2 regions of the Pseudocolwellia antarctica genome follow, and region 1 is predicted to be linked to the other one. Evidence: predicted binding sites of a transcription regulator. Region 1 holds the regulator's gene; the other holds the start of a gene.

Region 1 (8,446 bases):
ATTAATATCATCTAAGCTAAGGGTTCTTACAGGATCACCAACAGAATCGATTTGAATAGAATCCTTAATGTAAGCAGCTGAAAAAAGAAACCTATTCTCTGCAGAAAGGTTATAACTTAATGAAGCGTAAAGTTCTGAACGTTCTGAGCTAAGATCTCTATAGCCATCAGACTCTTCGTAGTTAGCAACTATGCGGTAAGCTGTGTTATCTGTTAATGCCGATGTTGCATCTAAAGTTACGCCAACATTATTCCATTGACCAACCAATGCTTTAATTTCATAACTTTCTTTTTCTTGAGGTTTTTTCTCTATTAGGTTGATGACACCACCAGCTGAACCCATACCATAAAGACCTGTTGCAGGGCCTTTTAATACTTCAACACTTTCAATATTTGTCATTGAGCGAGTAGGGTTGTAGCCATTTTCTAAATCAGCTCCACCATAAATTCCATCGTAAGTATAATTTGCCCCTAAACCACGAATAGATAAGTTATCTCCAATACCGTAATTATTACCTGCTTGTGTTAAGCCACTGATATTACGTAAGCTATCTTGGAGGGTGGTGCTTGATTGTTCACTGAGTAATAACTTATCTACAACAACTATAGCTGCAGGGGTTTGCATCAATGTCATATTTGACTTTGTTGCTGTGCCTGACTCTAAAATCAAACGGTTATGTAATCCATAAACGCTAATGCGCTCAATTTTACTCTGGTATTTTGTAATGTTATTAGCAGGGATTGCTATGCTCGCAACTGATTCATTATTTTCTTTATCTTTTATAACTACAGTATTACTTTTTAACCACACAGCTTCTAAATTGCTATCAGCCAATAGAGCATTAATCAATGCTCGGTTCGATTTTATCGAGTTAGTTGCCTTAGCATTACCTTTGATAACAGAAGGCTTAGCATAAATGGTAATGTTTTGAGTTTTAGCAACATCACTGAGAACATCCCTTAATGGTTCAGCTGATGATAAAGGTGTTGTTTCAGCTAGAGAGCTAGCTGAAAAAGACGCTAATATTATTGAAGTTAATAATGAAAGAGGTGCTATGTTTTTGTATTTAGAAGACATCAATGTTTACCCTAAATTTTGCATTAAATGGTGGTGTAGTTTTAATTGCGCGAATGGTAATGATTGTTATTTAGATTGTCAATGGTAAGAGTGATATTTAATGTTTTTTGCTAAACTTAAAATTATTTAGATAGATTCCCTTTGATAAGTGTGAGGTTAAATGACTGTCATTAGTTTCTTAAAAAGAGCGGGTAACCAAAATGCATCATTGTATTTACCGACTATAAACACTGTTGTTAAAACTAAATGTTCAACCATTCATATATCATATCGTCTTGAAATATTAACTAATTTCTGAATGTTGAAGAAATATGACTAAAGATGTAATCTAACGAAGTTCTATATCTTAATATTGCTATACTTAGATATATAAAGTACGTAAGTTAATATTTCCCATAAGTTAAGACTCAAACTTTATAGAACACGTTCTGTTTATGAATATAAATAGAACTAAAACTAAACCTTTCTCCGCTATGAACTCAGATATGCAATGCATATAAAATGACGGGATGTATTTTGTTAGGATTAACGATGATATGAAAAACGACTTAAAATTTAAAATACTTCTTATTCTTATCAGTGTTTTCAGCTTTTCCCCTTCAGTTTATGCCGCAACTTGTGGCGCGGGTAGCGATGCGAATGTAAGTGAACTACAGGGTTATACCCAAATCTATCAGCTCGATATACTTTCTAATGCCAATTATGCTACTAACACTCCCGCCTATGGTATCGATAATTCAGCAACAACTATTGATAATGGTATTACTCGTATTGGTTACTATTTAGAGCTACAAAAGGATGGTAGTTGTGAAACCGAATGGGTTTGGGTATCCATGGATGCTTTTACACAGAATTTAGGTGAAATAGGTGTTCCTGTTAGTAGTGCTGGAGTTACTTGGCAGCAGTCTATTGATAATATGAATGTAGAGTCAAATGTTGTAGGTGTTGTTACTGGAACTGATATATCTACTGGTAACATGGAATTTTGGCATCATTGTTATACTAGAGGAAATGATACGTCTGTTCTTAATGCGCGTGATGATTTTTTTGATTTTGGAGATTCATTAAGAGCCGATAGAACGTCCTGTCACGGTTCTATGCAAGTACATAATTACGGCGAAGCACAAACACTATTTGCTTTTAATGCTTGGGATTCTAATAGAATCGACTCAATAGGTATAGGTAATAACACAGGTGGGCACCCAGATTGGACATTTGCAGATAATATAGATGATTACACTCTTAGAAGTATAGAAGTATGGGTTCAGCCACTCAATCTTGCCGTACTTGATTTAAATGCCAACGGTGGTATTAATCCAGATACAGGAAATGCTTGGCAAGTAGGAGATGTAGATCAAGTTTACGAAGTTGCTCGTTATGCCAGTAGCACTCAAGATGCTAACGGTAACATAACAATAATAGATGATAACTTAAGTTTATTTATTGAGGGTAATCTGTGGCAAAAAATAAACTTCCCCTACACAGTCACAAAAAACACCGTTATTGAATTTGACTTTCAAAGTACTGAGCAAGGTGAAATTCATGCTATAGGTTTTGATGACGATTTATCTCAAAGTGAAGATCGTACTTTTATGCTTTATGGTACTCAATCTTGGGGTATAACAGATTTTGATAATTATAGTGGAAGTGGTGTTACACATTACACGATTCCAGTAGGGCAATTTTATACAGGAAATTTTGACCACCTCTTCTTTATAAATGACAATGATGATAATCCTACGGGAAATAGTACTTACAGTAATATTGTTGTGTATGAAGCCACTAATATTGACCCTGAAATAGATCAAGGCTGTGACGCTAATACAGGCCTTTTAAATGCTGTAGGTATAAAAATCAACAATGCTGGTACAGACGTACAGATAAATACCACTACTGAAGCTTTAGCAATTCATGCTGCTTGGTTAGCTGATGGTTCACCATCAACTGGTTTAATCGATAATGGGAAGTATAATGTTGAGGCAAGTGGTTCAAGTACTGTAGATCGTATTGATTTTGGTGGCTCAGAACATGATTTTACAGGTACTTTAGCGTACCCAGGTAATAGTAATGGTGTAAATGGCAGCAATTTTGTTGTATATACTTCGGGAATACTTAGTTTACCCGCAGGCGATTACACCATTTATGTAGAGAGTGATGATGGATTTAGTTTTGTTATGGATACTATTGCTGGTGATAGTGTTTCATTCAACAAATTTGGTAGTTCAAACAGTGGCGATGCTAATAAGTTGAGATTTGAGAATCCTACTGGCAACTCTAATACAGGTGGTTCTTTTACTTTAAGTCAATATTCCTCTTTTGATATAGCTGCTATGTTTTTTGAACGAGGCGGTGGAGATTATTTAGAAATCTCTATTTCTAATGATATACGTACTTCTGCGGCACCTTCGGGTTATGAAATTCTTAGTGCTGGCGCTCTTAATGGTAAAGTTCAATTTGGAGGTTGTTTAATCGACCATTATGAGATTATTCATGACGGTCAAGGTTTAACCTGTGCAGTTGAGCCAGTCACCATAAAAGCTTGTATGAATAGTGATTGTTCAACGTTAAGCTCTGATGAGATAACACTTGATTTGCAAGCCACTAACACATCTACCACGACGACTAAAAAATCTGTAACCTTTATTGGTAGTACTGATCTTGTTGGTGTTAACTTTAGTCATACGATTGCTGAAACCCTTAGTTTATCTCTCGCTAATGCAACAGTCATAGCAACAGAGCCTCTTGTTTGTGATGATAGTAGCGGTGCAAGTTGTAATATAGTCTTCTCAGATACTGGCTTTATTTTTGGAAATGACAATAACAGCTCGCCAATTATACCGACACAACTTTCGGGTAAGCCATCAGATACAGGTTTTAATGCGGAAAACTTATTTATACAAGCAGTAAGAACTGATGATAATACAGGTTCATGTACTGGCGTTTTTCCTGATGGTGGAGATGTTCCTATTAACCTTTCATACACTTGTCATGGTGATAGCAGTGCATGTACGAGTAATTTAGAGCTTACCAACAATGCCACACCGAAAAGTATTACAACAAACGTAACCGAACAGTCTTTACGTTTTGATAGTAACTCTACCGCTTATTTTACGCTTAATTACCCTGATGCAGGTAAGCTTACTATTAACGCACAAAAAGATATTGATGTTGATGGTTTAGGAGATATTAAAAGCTTCAATTCATCATCAAATGCTTTTGTTGTTCGTCCCTTTGGTGTTCAATTAGACTTCAGCCAAGATACGAATAGTGCTAATGCATTAGCTTCTAGCACATCAGAAAGTGACTTCAAAAAAGCAGGTGAAACTTTTTCATTAAGAGCTATAGCGAAACAATGGGTTGCAGGTCAAGATGTCGATAATGACGGGGTTCCTGATTTTTTTGCAGGTAGCTTTACCGACTTAAGCGCTAATGCCATTGCTAATCATTTTGATAATGAACAATTAAGTGTAATCAGAACCTTATTTTTACCTGATCCTACAACGGCAAATGTTGGTGCTCTCACAACTGAAACAAGTAACACTTTTAATGGCAGTATTTTAGATAATAATTACAACTTCTCGGAAGTAGGGATTATTCATCTATCTGCATCATTGACTGATAGTGACTATATTGGTGGTGGCGATATACAAGGCTACATTGCGAATGTTGGGCGTTTTACTCCTGCTTATTTTATTCAAACGGTTGATAGTCATGGTAGTTTGAATGGTAACCATGGACCCGATGCTGCTTGTATTATTAATGACTGGGCATATTCTGGTCAAGAAACTGATAGTGATGGCAGCATAAGGTATGACTCATTATCAGCTCCTAAGGCTTTAATAACAGCTTACAATGCAGCAGGCAATATTACAGAAAACTATACAGCATCAGGCTTTATGAAACTGGAAGCAGCTGATGTCACTATAGATGAACCAAAGGAAGATTTTGAGAAACCTCGTATTACTCCTGACGTTATCGATGAAAAAGTTAACATAGCATCTCAGATGAGTGAAGGTGATTTGTCTTCAACAGTTGATGCAGGTGTATTAAGTTATGAATTTAATTTAACAGATAACTTTATTTATGAGCATAACGAACATTCATTATATGCTCCTTTTCCTGCAAAAATACCTTTCGTGGTTAGCCAAGTAGAGGATGAAGATGGTATTAATTTATATAGTGGCTCTGACGTTAGTATCATGGCTACAGAATTAATTTTAACTGAAGGTGTTGAAGTACTATTTGGTCGCTGGAAAATTGAAAATAGCTTTGGGCCAGAAACTTCAAACTTATTAATGCCAATGTCTGTTGAAGAATATAATGGCACTGCATTTATTACTAACGTTGAAGAAAGTTGTATTAACGGAACGTTAGGTAATAAGTTCACATCAGGAGCTGTTGGAAGTGGAGGTTTATCTGTATGGGATTATCGCTTGGTAGATATTAATACTAGCGATAATTTACTCACCAGCGATAGTAATGCAAGTGTAAGTGCTGATAATACTTTTGAAAACGGTATTTACCGAGAGTTCTTTTTATCCGCGCCATTGGGAAATAAACAAGGTTCGCTTAACGTCGAATATCAAGTACCGCCATGGCTTCAGTTTGATTGGGATGGCGATGGTACACATGACAACAATCCTTTTGCCACAGCAACGTTTGGAGTCTTCAGAGGCAACGATAGAATAATATATATACGAGAAGTTTTTAATTAATTTGGTTAATACATTCAGGTAATAAGGGGATGTAACAAGAAGAGGTCATATTATTAATGCTAAAACAGATTAAGTAAATTTAACCTGTTTTAGCCTAGCGGTAGTTAAATGTGAGCCGTTATTGAGCTAGAGGTGAAACATAACCATCAGGCTTTAAGGCTAAAACATCACAGTTTAAACGATCAAGTACATGCTCAGCAGTATTACCAATTAACGTAGCTGACAATCCAGTTCTTCCTATTGTGCCTAAAATCACTAATTCAGCATCAATTTCGTTGGCAACGTCTTCAATAACGTCTTCAGGCAAACCTTCTTCAATATGTGTTTTATCTTCGGCTATATTGTATTTCTCACAATGTGAAGCCATGGCTTTTTGATGATGAGTTAACATACCTGTATTGTATTCGTTGGCATTAAATTCAGGGATTTCTATAGCTATATTGATCGGTGTGCCAGGGAATGAATTGACCAAATGAACATTTGCATTAATAGTTTTAGCTAATGCGTTAGCATGATCTGTTATTTTGTGATTAAGTGAACGATGCTCTTCTTCATCACTACCTGCATTAATTGCTGCAAGAATATTACCTTTTTCAGGCCACAAGTGATCTTTCACTAATAAAACAGGACACGGGCACTTTCTAAGAATATGCCAATCGGTAGGAGTGAAGATAACCGACTTCAACTTATCGTGCTCGTGAGTACCTTTAATAACAATATCGTGTTTATGCTCTAGCACTTCATTGATAATTGATTCAAAAGGGCGGTTGTGCCACACAACTTTGGTATGAATGGTTAGACCGTGCGTGTTTAAATCGCTAACCAGTTTATTTATCCACTCATGGCGATCATCTATAACCGTTTGGCGCATAGATTCGCGTTCATCGCTAGACAGCATAGTTGTCATCTCATAAGAGAAGTCGAATATAGATAAGAACGCCGTTATAGTCGCATTAGTATGTTGAGCAAGTTCAATGCTGCGTTTTAATGCTTTTTGATCGTCAGTGGTAGGGTCAATAACCGTAAGTATATTTTGATATTGATTCATAATAATAACTCCAAATTCTCTACTTTACTCATTATAAGTATAGGGTAAGTTTGATATTTTTTATTGTTTGAAATCAATCTACTTTCAATTGAGCAATTTCTTTCAAGCCATCAGCATCTTTAATGGTAATTAACTTTCCTTCAACACCAATTAATTCATTCTTATTAAAACGATTGAGTAAACGACTAATGGTTTCAACAGTAAGACCAATATAATTGCCAATATCACTTCGCGTCATCGTTAAACGAAACTCTGATGGTGAAAAACCACGCTTTTGAAATCTACTACTTAAAGTGCTGATGAAAGTCGCTAAGCGTTGTTCTGCATTTTTATGATTAAGTAACATAAGCATTTCTTGATCTGAACAGATCTCCATACTCATCATTCTTAACATTTGCTTTTTCAGCTTAGGCATATCATTTGAAAGTTCATCTAAGGTGTTATAGGGAATTTCACATACCATTGAGGTTTCTAGTGCAGAAGCAAAACTAGGATGTTCTGAGTTAGCAATAGCGTCAAAACCAAGCAAATCACCAGCTAAGTGAAAGCCTGTTATTTGTTGATCACCTTTCTCATCTATTTTATATGTTTTGAATGTACCTGAGCGAACAGCGTATAACGACTTCATTTCATCGCCACTTTGAAAAAGCTTCTCGCCTTTATGGATAGGTTTTTTGCGGTCAATAATGTTGTCGAGAGAATTTAATTCTTCTTCATTCAAAGAAAAAGGGAGGCATAACTCACTAATACTACAATTCTGACAGTGAATATGTGATTTGAACGCAGGCTGCTTACTTTCCATGTGTATCCATATTTAATACATGATTAAGATCAAATGATATTAGAACAGGGCAAAATATGCAATCGGTTAACGTAATAGATACAAACTATAAACACCATAAAAGATAAGGCTTAACGCCATAAACTTTCTAAATGTAGGATGGATAAGCAGAGTTTTAGCTTTTATAAAACTGTACGACATAATAAGTAAAGCGGGTAAAGTGCCTAAACCAAAAAATGTCATGATTAAAGCCCCTTTAGTCACATCACCACTCGCTAATGACCAAGTCAGCATCGAGTAGATTAATCCACAAGGTAGCCAACCCCATAAAGCACCTAAGCCGAGTGCTTTAGCTGGAGAGTTTACAGGGATAAGTTGTTTTGAATAAGGTGATAAATAACGCCAAATAAACTTACCTAAACGCTCAATTCTGTATAACCACATTAACCATTTGCCAATATATAAACCTAAAAATATCAGAAATATGGCTGATACCATACGCAAACCACTTAAAGGCACACCTATGTTTTTTGCAGCTACTGAGCCAGTAAAGCCAACAATAGCGCCAATAAGCGAGTAAGAAAGTATTCTGCCAAGGTTATAACAAATAACTAATAGAGTTTTCGAGTATGACGAGTCTTTAGGTAAAGCCGAGGTTAACATAGAGGTGATGCCACCACACATGCCTAAACAGTGCCCTGAGCCCAATATACCAATAACAAATGCTGAAAAGTAATCAATATCCATTAATTATCTTTTGATTGCTTATCTGGGCTTTGAGAGGATGTTGTGTTATTTACTGACGCTTGTTCTGCTGTTTGTAAA
Region 2 (8,446 bases), 1.4 Mb from region 1:
GCTAACATGAACATTTTTATAGCAACCGACCTTTATGAAGAACGTTTAGAAGGCGATGAGCCAGAAGAGCTCGACGTAATACCCTGGAAACTAAGTGAATATAAGTCGTTACTTGCTCAGCCCGATTTTAACGAGGCACGCAGCATAGCAGCACTTATGTTAGTTAAAGATTATTTAAGTGGACCTAATGAATAACGAAGAACTCCTTTTAATCGCGATAGAAAGCGCTAAAAAAGCAGGTGTAGAAGTTACTAAGCACTATCAAAATGGTGACTACACCTCTGAAATCAAACATGACAATAGTCCTGTTACGAGTGCAGACATAGCCGCGAATGACGTTTTAATGAGTGAATTACAAAAACGTACGCCCGATATTCCTATTATTTCTGAAGAAGTTGGCGCTTTACCTTTGGCAGAGCGTGGCAAGTGGAAACAATACTGGCTACTTGATCCTATTGATGGCACAGGTGAATTTATATTAGGCAGTGGCGACTTTGCGGTAAACGTAGCACTGGTTCAAAATGGTTGGCCTTCTATTGGCGTAATACACGCATCAGATAAGAATATTACTTATTATGCTCAAACGGGTTTAGGTGCTTTTAAAGAAACACCTGAAGGTACAACCAAGTTAGAAGTAGCTAAGTATGACAACGATCGTCCTATCAAAGTCGCGGTAAGCCGCAGACAAGAACTGAGTTTAATGGGGCAGTATTTAAATCCTGAATTTGAATACGAATACGTACCTTTAGGAAGCTGCTCATTAAAAAACAGTTTAATTGCAGAAGGCTTAGCCGATTGTTATGTACGTATTGGTCCAACGGGTGAATGGGATACAGGCGCTAGCCATTGTATTTTAGAGCAAGCAGGTGGTTCAATCATCGACAGCGAATTTACTCAGCTAAGCTATAACAAACGTGAAAGCTTAATGAACCCAGACTTTATGTCGTTAGGTTCAGCCAACATTCCTTGGCAGAAAGTGATAAAACCGCATTCAGCTCGACGTGATTAACAATCAACATCTAGTTGAAATTAGATTTAACACTCTCTAAACGTTTTCGTAAATTAAAGCTGTACAGAAGAGCTATTCAAGCTCTTCTTTTTCTTCTTCGAATTGATCTTTAGGGATTATATTCACCGTTTCATGTAGTTCTGAATATACTAAAACCGCAGTACCTAAATCTAGTTGTTTACGCACTTGCTCAACTTTTTCTTCTATAGAAACATCTTCTGCACCATATTCTGTGCCTTCTCTTAAAACAAATTCTTTAAGAATGCTAAATAGCGTGTCTGGGTTTATATCCTGAATAGGAATGATCATAAAAAATCCTGTAAAAATTGTGGAACCTTAGTCGCTAACCAATACTGAGGTTTGAAAGGAGAGTTACCTGTTAAAAATCCTACATGTCCGCCAGTTGTCGAAACTTCAAAGGTTACATTATCTGGCAGAGTATTTATTGCGGTTATTTCTTTGTGAGATAAAAAAGGATCATCTTGGGCATGAATAATTAAACAAGGTTTAGTTATTTGGTTTAATACCTTAATTCCGCTCGACTCACTGTAATAGTGTTCAGCGTTATCAAAACCATTTAAAGGCGCTGTGACCTTATTATCAAATTCCCACATGGTTTTAATGTGTTTCAGCTCGCTTAACGTGATGCTTTTAATAATACCTAGCTTAATTTTCTTTTCTGTTTCTCGTTTCAGTAATTTCAGTAAATAATTCTGATATATTTTTGAAAACCCACTATTAATTTTAGCGCTACAGCTCGACAAATGTAGAGGGGCACAAATTACCGTGGCACATTCATAGGGCGAGTCTGGTGTTTCAGCTAAATATTTAGTGAGTACATTACCACCTAACGAATAACCAATAGCTGCGAACTTACAATGCTGATAGCGCGACTTTAACTGTTCGGTAAAATAACGAATGTCGTAAGTAAAACCTGAATGATACGAATGCGCTAAACGGTTAGGTTTACCACTACAACCACGAAAATGAATTAATACACCTATCCAACCTTTTTGCACAACAGCTTTAAACATACTCTTAACATAATGGCTATATTCACAGCCTTGTAAGCCATGTAATAGCACCACAATAGGTTTAGTGTCGCTAGCTTCTGGGGTTTCGGTCCAGGTTAAATCAACAAAGTCACCGTCAGGTAATTCGAGAGTTTCGCGAACTGTTGGAATTAAGTCTTTTTGGGTTAACCACTTTGCCACCATAGTTTGCATATGGGGATTTGATAAACCTTTAGCGGGTGTGAAGTTACTGGCTTGAAACATTATTCACAAAGAGTTGTAAGAATATAGCTTATTGTAATAAAAAAAATCGTTTGGGTATATGAAGGACATACTAAGATATGAAAACTAAAAAATGGAGAGCATCAAAAGTACTACTCTCCGAAAGCAAGCGTTAGGCGTTGTCGTGGACTTTTTTCATAAAATAGAAGACATAAAATCCACAAATTCCAAATAAAACCAATAAACCAACAAGTGAATATATGGCAACTGGATCTGTTAGTAGTAAAGTGAAAACGTTCATATAAACCTCTCGTTAGTTAATGGTTAAGTACCAATATTAAGGACTATAAATAGTTTAACTAAACTGAGATTTAAAATGATGATATGGATCAATAGAAAGTTTGAAAGTGTAAAAGAAGTGCTTGATAGGGAGACGTTCAGAGTAAGTTTGAAGGAGTAATATTACTTGTGACGACAATAAGTATTTGCCGAAAACTGACCTGTTATATGAAGTGTGATATGACCTGTTATCTAAGCTGTTATCTTAGATATTATCTGAATTGTGATTTAACATGTAATGTATCAGAACTCACTAAGTAAGTTCTGATACTTGTTTGGTCATAGCCTGTACAGTGACAGGTTTAGAAAAGCTTTTGGTCTGCTAATTTAGCTTTCAATTCTTCACGCTTTACAATTTCTTCGCGCTTACGTTCAGCATCTTCTCGTATTTTTTTAATATCTGCTGAGCCTAATACACGTTCATCCATTTCTAAGCTTTTTTTCGCTACAGCATAACCATTTCTGTAAGCAATAATATTCCAAAAGTACGATAGTTCATCGCTCTTCGTAACACCTTTACCTTCAGAGTACATTAAGGCTAAGTTAAATTGTGCTAGCGCATAGTTTTGCTCAGCAGCACGCTCATACCAGCGCGAGGCTTTTGCGAAATCATGATATACACCTTCGCCGTTATAATACATAACACCTAAGTTAAACTGAGCGCTGGCTAAGTCTTTATTTGCCGCTTTTTCAGTAAGCGTAAAAGCCGTTTTTAAATCTTGCTTAACACCTTCACCAGAAGAATACATAAGGGCTAAACTAAACAGTGCATCAGGGTAATGCTTTGCAGCAGCAAGTGAAAACAGATCAAATGCTTTTGTTAAATCTTTTTTAACGCCATAACCATTTTGGTAAATTAATGCCATTTGGTATTGTCCTGGAGCGTATCCTTCTTCTACCAGTGGTTCAAACTCTGCCTTGGCTGCTTTAAATTCACCTCGGTTTAATTGAAAAATACCTAAATCTAAATCACCATCAAAACTAAAAGCTGAAAAGCTCGTAGTTAAAGCTAAAAATATACATACTCGTGAGCGCATTTTCATTGTGGACTCCTTATTTATCAGCATATTATGCAAGATAAATGGTCAAAATAAATAGTGAATAACTCGATCATTTTACAACTGGTTTGGTCTAGATTTTTGCTGTTTTACTTTAGATAACGATTAAAATTAAAGCACAACAGGCTTTTCTACAGTGTAGCAATAATGTTGTTAATTAGCGTATAACATTATTGTTACTATATTTGTGTTTATATCTTTATTAGCAAGTATTGCTTATTAAATATTACTCTTGAGACATAACCGCTTCAATTTGTTCTTCTAAATCTAGCCATTCCATTTCATTTTCTTCAATGTCTGATTTTAACTTCGCTTGTTTCATTATAAGTTCAGACAAACGCGCTTTATGTTCAGCTTGATATATATCGGGATCGGCTAATACAGATTCAACCTCATCAAGCTCAACTTGGTATTTAGCGATTAGCTTTTCAAATTTATCAGCCTGCTTTTTCAAAGGCGCTGCTTTCTTTCTCAGTTCTGCTTGTTCTCGACGTTGTTGTTTTTTATCAACAGTTTCAGCAGCACCAGAATTAGCTTTAGCATTTTTAAAGGTCAGCTTTTTCTCGTCGTTTAACCATTGTTGATAATCATCTATATCACCATCAAAATCTTTTACTGTGTTATTTGCCACAATATAAAATTCGTCAACACACGACTCTAGTAAAAACCTATCATGGGCAATAAGTATAATCGCGCCTTCAAAGTCTTGTAAGGCAAGGACTAACGCTTGACGCATTTCTAAATCTAAATGGTTGGTTGGTTCATCGAGTAAGAGTAATTGTGGCTTTTCTAAAACAATTAGCGCTAAAACTAAACGCGCTTTTTCACCCCCCGACATAGTGCCAACGGAATCTAAAGCTTGATCACCACTAAAACCGAAACGACCTAAAAACGAGCGTGCTTCTAATAATGTTTTTTCAGGCTTCGCTCGTAAAATATGGTCAATAGCTGAACTTGCCATGTGTAGCTGTTCTAATTGATGCTGCGAAAAGTAGCCAACTTTAAGTTCTTGAGCACAGTAACGTTCGCCTTGCATTAAGGTTAATTCACCCGCTAACGATTTTATTAAGGTAGATTTACCTGCACCGTTTCGTCCTAATAAACCAATACGGCTACCAGGTACTAAAGTCATATTAACCGAGCTTAAAATAATCGCTTCAGGGTTATAGCCACACTCACTGTCGGTAAGTGACAGTAAAGGATAAGGCAAGCTTTCAGGTGTTTCGAAATTAAAGGTAAATTGGCTATCTACATGTGCTGGCGCTAAGTCAGGTAATTTTTGCAAACGTTTTAAACGACTTTGCGCTTGTTTCGCTTTACTGGCCTTTGCTCTGAAACGATCGACAAAAGAAGTCAGGTGAGCCACTTCTTTTTGTTGTTTCTGATATTGCGCGTCTTGCTGCGCTAAATGCTCTGCACGTTGTCTTTCAAACGCTGTGTAGTTGCCTGAATAAAGCTTGGCTTGTTTGTGCTCAATGTGAAGGATCTGCCCGATAACGTCATCTAAAAAGTCACGGTCATGAGAAATAAGCACTAACGTACCCATAAAACGTTTCAACCAACGTTGTAGCCAAATAACTGCATCTAAATCTAAATGGTTGGTTGGTTCATCGAGTAGTAGTAAGTCTGCACGACTGATCAAGGCTTGCGCTAAGTTTAAACGCATACGCCAACCACCAGAAAAGGCCTTTACAGGATTAACCAACTGCGACTGTAAAAAGCCCAAACCATGTAGTAATTCGCCCGCTCTTGCAGGTAAGCTGTAACCATGAATTGCATCAATTTGATTTATAATAGTGGCTTCAAGCGAACCGTTATCATCTTTACGAGCTTGTTCTAATTTATCTTCAAGCTGACGAAATTCTTTATCGCCGTCCATTACATAATCAAGGGCCGACTGCTCTAATGCTGGCGTGTCTTGCTTTACGGTAGCAATGCTCCAGCTACTTGGCATAGACAAATCGCCCGTGTCAGGTTGAAGCTCGCCAAGTAAGGCTGCAAATAAAGAAGATTTACCACAACCATTAGCGCCCACTAATCCTACTTTGTGATTAGGGTGAATGGTAAAGCTAGAGCCAGAAATAAGGTTTTTTGTACCTCGGTCTAAGCCCAAGTTATTCGCAGTAATCAATGTATTATTCCTTCTTTATAATCAATATGGGTATTGTCGCTTTTCCTATGGGGGTTATTCAAGGTAAAATACGCGTCCTGACTAAATATAAGAGCTTCTTATTGTGAAAAAACGTTTTATCGCTGGTGCTGTTTGTCCAAAATGTAAAGCTATGGACACCTTATCTTTAATTAAAGAAAATGGTGTTGAAAAAGTAACGTGTGTTTCTTGTGGAGAAAGCATGACACAACCAGAAGAGCAGGTAGCTAAAGAAGTACGACCTTACGAACAAGTGATTGGTGTATTCAAGCAAGATTAATTCAAGCTTTCTTTTGCTTATCAAATAAAGAATTAAGTAAAAGATTAAATGAAACTTGGATTGAGCTGCTGTTGAACGACGCTTACTTGTTTAAGGTAAGCTATCGACATTAACTTCTTATGGTTAACTTACCATGGTTAATAATGCGGTGGTGGTGGCTCAATATCTTGATCGCCTGATTGTGGTGCCGAAGACGAGTCTTTAATACGCGCAGCAATTAATGTTAACTGATGCTGTAATTCTGCGATTTGAGATTGATGAACAGTAATTTCATCATTGAGTTGTTCAATAACATCATCTTGAAAAGCATTACGCGATTCCAATGCTTCAACACGTTGTTCTAATACTGTAATAGAGGTCATATTATTTTATTTGCCACAATTCGGCATATCCAGAAGAGCTTTCAGTAATTATGTGGGCATTATCGCGAAAAGCAACGCTGTAAACAACTGCTCCTGCAGGTCTAATGTCATCTCTTGGCGTAACATACCAACTTTCTAAACGTTCACCTGTTTTTACATCCCATAAATTGACTTTACGAGACGGCGCTCCTGTAAGCAGGTGTTGGCCATCTTCAGAAAATTGTATCGAGCTAAATATTTCTTGTCGGTTGGTATATTGTAATTGGCTAATAAGCTTACCGGTTTTTAAATCCCAGATGTTAGCGTCTTTTTTACTGTCGGCAGTAAAGGCGTATTTACCTTTTGGATCTAATGCCACTTTAGTCACTCTACTTGGGTGATTAAAACGATAAATAACCTGTCCCGACAAAGTGTCCCAAACGTAAGCTACAAAATCATTACCGCCTGAAAGCGCAACGCGTCCGTTAGGTAATAAATCAACTGAATTTATTTTTTCTTGATGGCCTAAAAACTCTAAGCGTCTGCCTGAATCAATAGTGACATGAACCACCGTACCGTTACTTTTACCAATAAGTACATGTTCACCGTTATTTGAAAGGGCTATATCTCTAATAGTGGAATTGCGAACCTGCCAATAGCCTTCAGATCCACCATCGGTCATATTCCATAAAGCAAAATTTTGGCTGCTGGCGGTTAATACATAACTATTATCGTCAGCAATATCTACAGCCAGTACTAAATTATCGGCACTATTTTGTTCTTGCGACCAGCTGAATTTACGGGCGTTTTTTTCTAAGTCCCATAAGCTAATGCCATGATGAATAGAGGATACAGCGCTAAATTTACCGTTATTTGAAATGTCAGCCGCATAAGCGCCTTCAACGGAATGTTGCCAACGTTCAATCGGGGTACTTGAATTTGGTTGGCAAGCACTCAATATCATTATGAAGAATGCGGAGATATACCATCTGTTACATTTATACAAACTATTAATACTTTTCACTGCAGGTATTTATCGTTAGTATAAGCCGCAATGGTTAACATTACACAAATAAAAACACTGTCTTGAGGGATAAACTTCCACCGAGCAAGGATATGGAGAAATTAATGAGATTTTTTAAACCGACTTTAGTCGCTATCGCACTTGTAACTGTAATGGGCTGTCAAGAAAAGGCACCTGTTGAGAAAGAATTAGTATTAGATACTGATGTGCAAAAACAAGCATATAGCTTAGGTGCTTCAATTGGTATGTACATGGAGCGTAACCTAGAAGAGCAGGCTAAAATGGGTATCGCATTAGACCATGATATTATTTTTCAAGGTTACAAAGATAGTTTAGCGGGTAAATCTCAAATAGAGAAAGAAGATATCCAAGCTATTTTAATGGGCTTAGACCAACAAATGAAAGCTAAGCAACAAGAGCTAGCAGTTGTAGAGTCTGAAGCAAGTAAAGCTGAAGGCGTAGCTTTCTTAGCTGAAAATGCTAAAAAAGAAGGCGTTATGGTTACTGAGTCGGGTATTCAATACAGTGTAATGACTCCAGCAGAAGGCGACAAGCCATCAGCTGTAGATACTGTAAAAGTACACTACAAAGGTACATTCTTAAACGGCGATACGTTTGATAGTTCTTATGATCGTGGCGAACCAGCAGTATTTCCACTAAACCGTGTAATTCCTGGTTGGACTGAAGGCGTACAGTTAATGTCTGTAGGTTCTAAATACAAATTCACAATTCCTTCAGAATTAGCTTACGGTGAAGCGGGTAGCCCTCCACGTATTCCAGGTAATTCAGTATTAGAATTTGAAATTGAATTATTAGAAATTCAAAAAGCAGAAGCTCCAGCACAAGTTGGTGAGTAATTCTTCTTAAATAATAAGTGCTTTAAATAGCACTTATTAAAAAAGCGAGCTGTTGAGGGTAACTTCAAATGCTCGCTTTTTTATACTTGTTTTTTAGTTAATGTGTTTTAACGGAAAACCATGTAACCATCTGTTTTTAAATTGCTTAATTTAA

Evidence for each region. The regulator FNR, encoded in region 1, switches genes on or off when oxygen is low (the NO sensors DNR and NnrR bind a similar motif). The targets are predictions, from matches to a motif close to TTGATCTAGATCAA.
Region 2: the regulator FNR is predicted to act here: its motif matches at 2,624-2,637, upstream of ACPUVN_RS19010 (DUF3149 domain-containing protein).

The regions. Positions count from the first base shown of each region.
Region 1 covers NZ_CP187926.1:1,247,152-1,255,597, forward strand. Annotated here, with positions in the region: gene ACPUVN_RS05440 (TonB-dependent receptor) at 1-1,077, opposite strand, end outside; gene ACPUVN_RS05445 (DUF6701 domain-containing protein) at 1,614-5,792, shown strand; gene uspE (universal stress protein UspE) at 5,911-6,840, opposite strand; gene fnr (fumarate/nitrate reduction transcriptional regulator Fnr) at 6,914-7,642, opposite strand; gene ACPUVN_RS05460 (sulfite exporter TauE/SafE family protein) at 7,709-8,368, opposite strand; partial or broken gene ccoS (cbb3-type cytochrome oxidase assembly protein CcoS) at 8,368-8,446, opposite strand, start outside.
Region 2 covers NZ_CP187926.1:4,368,260-4,376,705, forward strand. Annotated here, with positions in the region: gene nudE (ADP compounds hydrolase NudE) at 1-195, shown strand, start outside; gene cysQ (3'(2'),5'-bisphosphate nucleotidase CysQ) at 188-1,009, shown strand; gene ACPUVN_RS19000 (YheU family protein) at 1,082-1,318, opposite strand; gene ACPUVN_RS19005 (hydrolase) at 1,315-2,286, opposite strand; gene ACPUVN_RS19010 (DUF3149 domain-containing protein) at 2,417-2,545, opposite strand; gene ACPUVN_RS19015 (tetratricopeptide repeat protein) at 2,886-3,626, opposite strand; gene ACPUVN_RS19020 (ATP-binding cassette domain-containing protein) at 3,868-5,772, opposite strand; gene ACPUVN_RS19025 (YheV family putative zinc ribbon protein) at 5,876-6,070, shown strand; gene ACPUVN_RS19030 (SlyX family protein) at 6,208-6,432, opposite strand; gene ACPUVN_RS19035 (WD40 repeat domain-containing protein) at 6,434-7,375, opposite strand; gene fkpA (FKBP-type peptidyl-prolyl cis-trans isomerase) at 7,540-8,292, shown strand; gene ACPUVN_RS19045 (S1/P1 nuclease) at 8,438-8,446, opposite strand, start outside.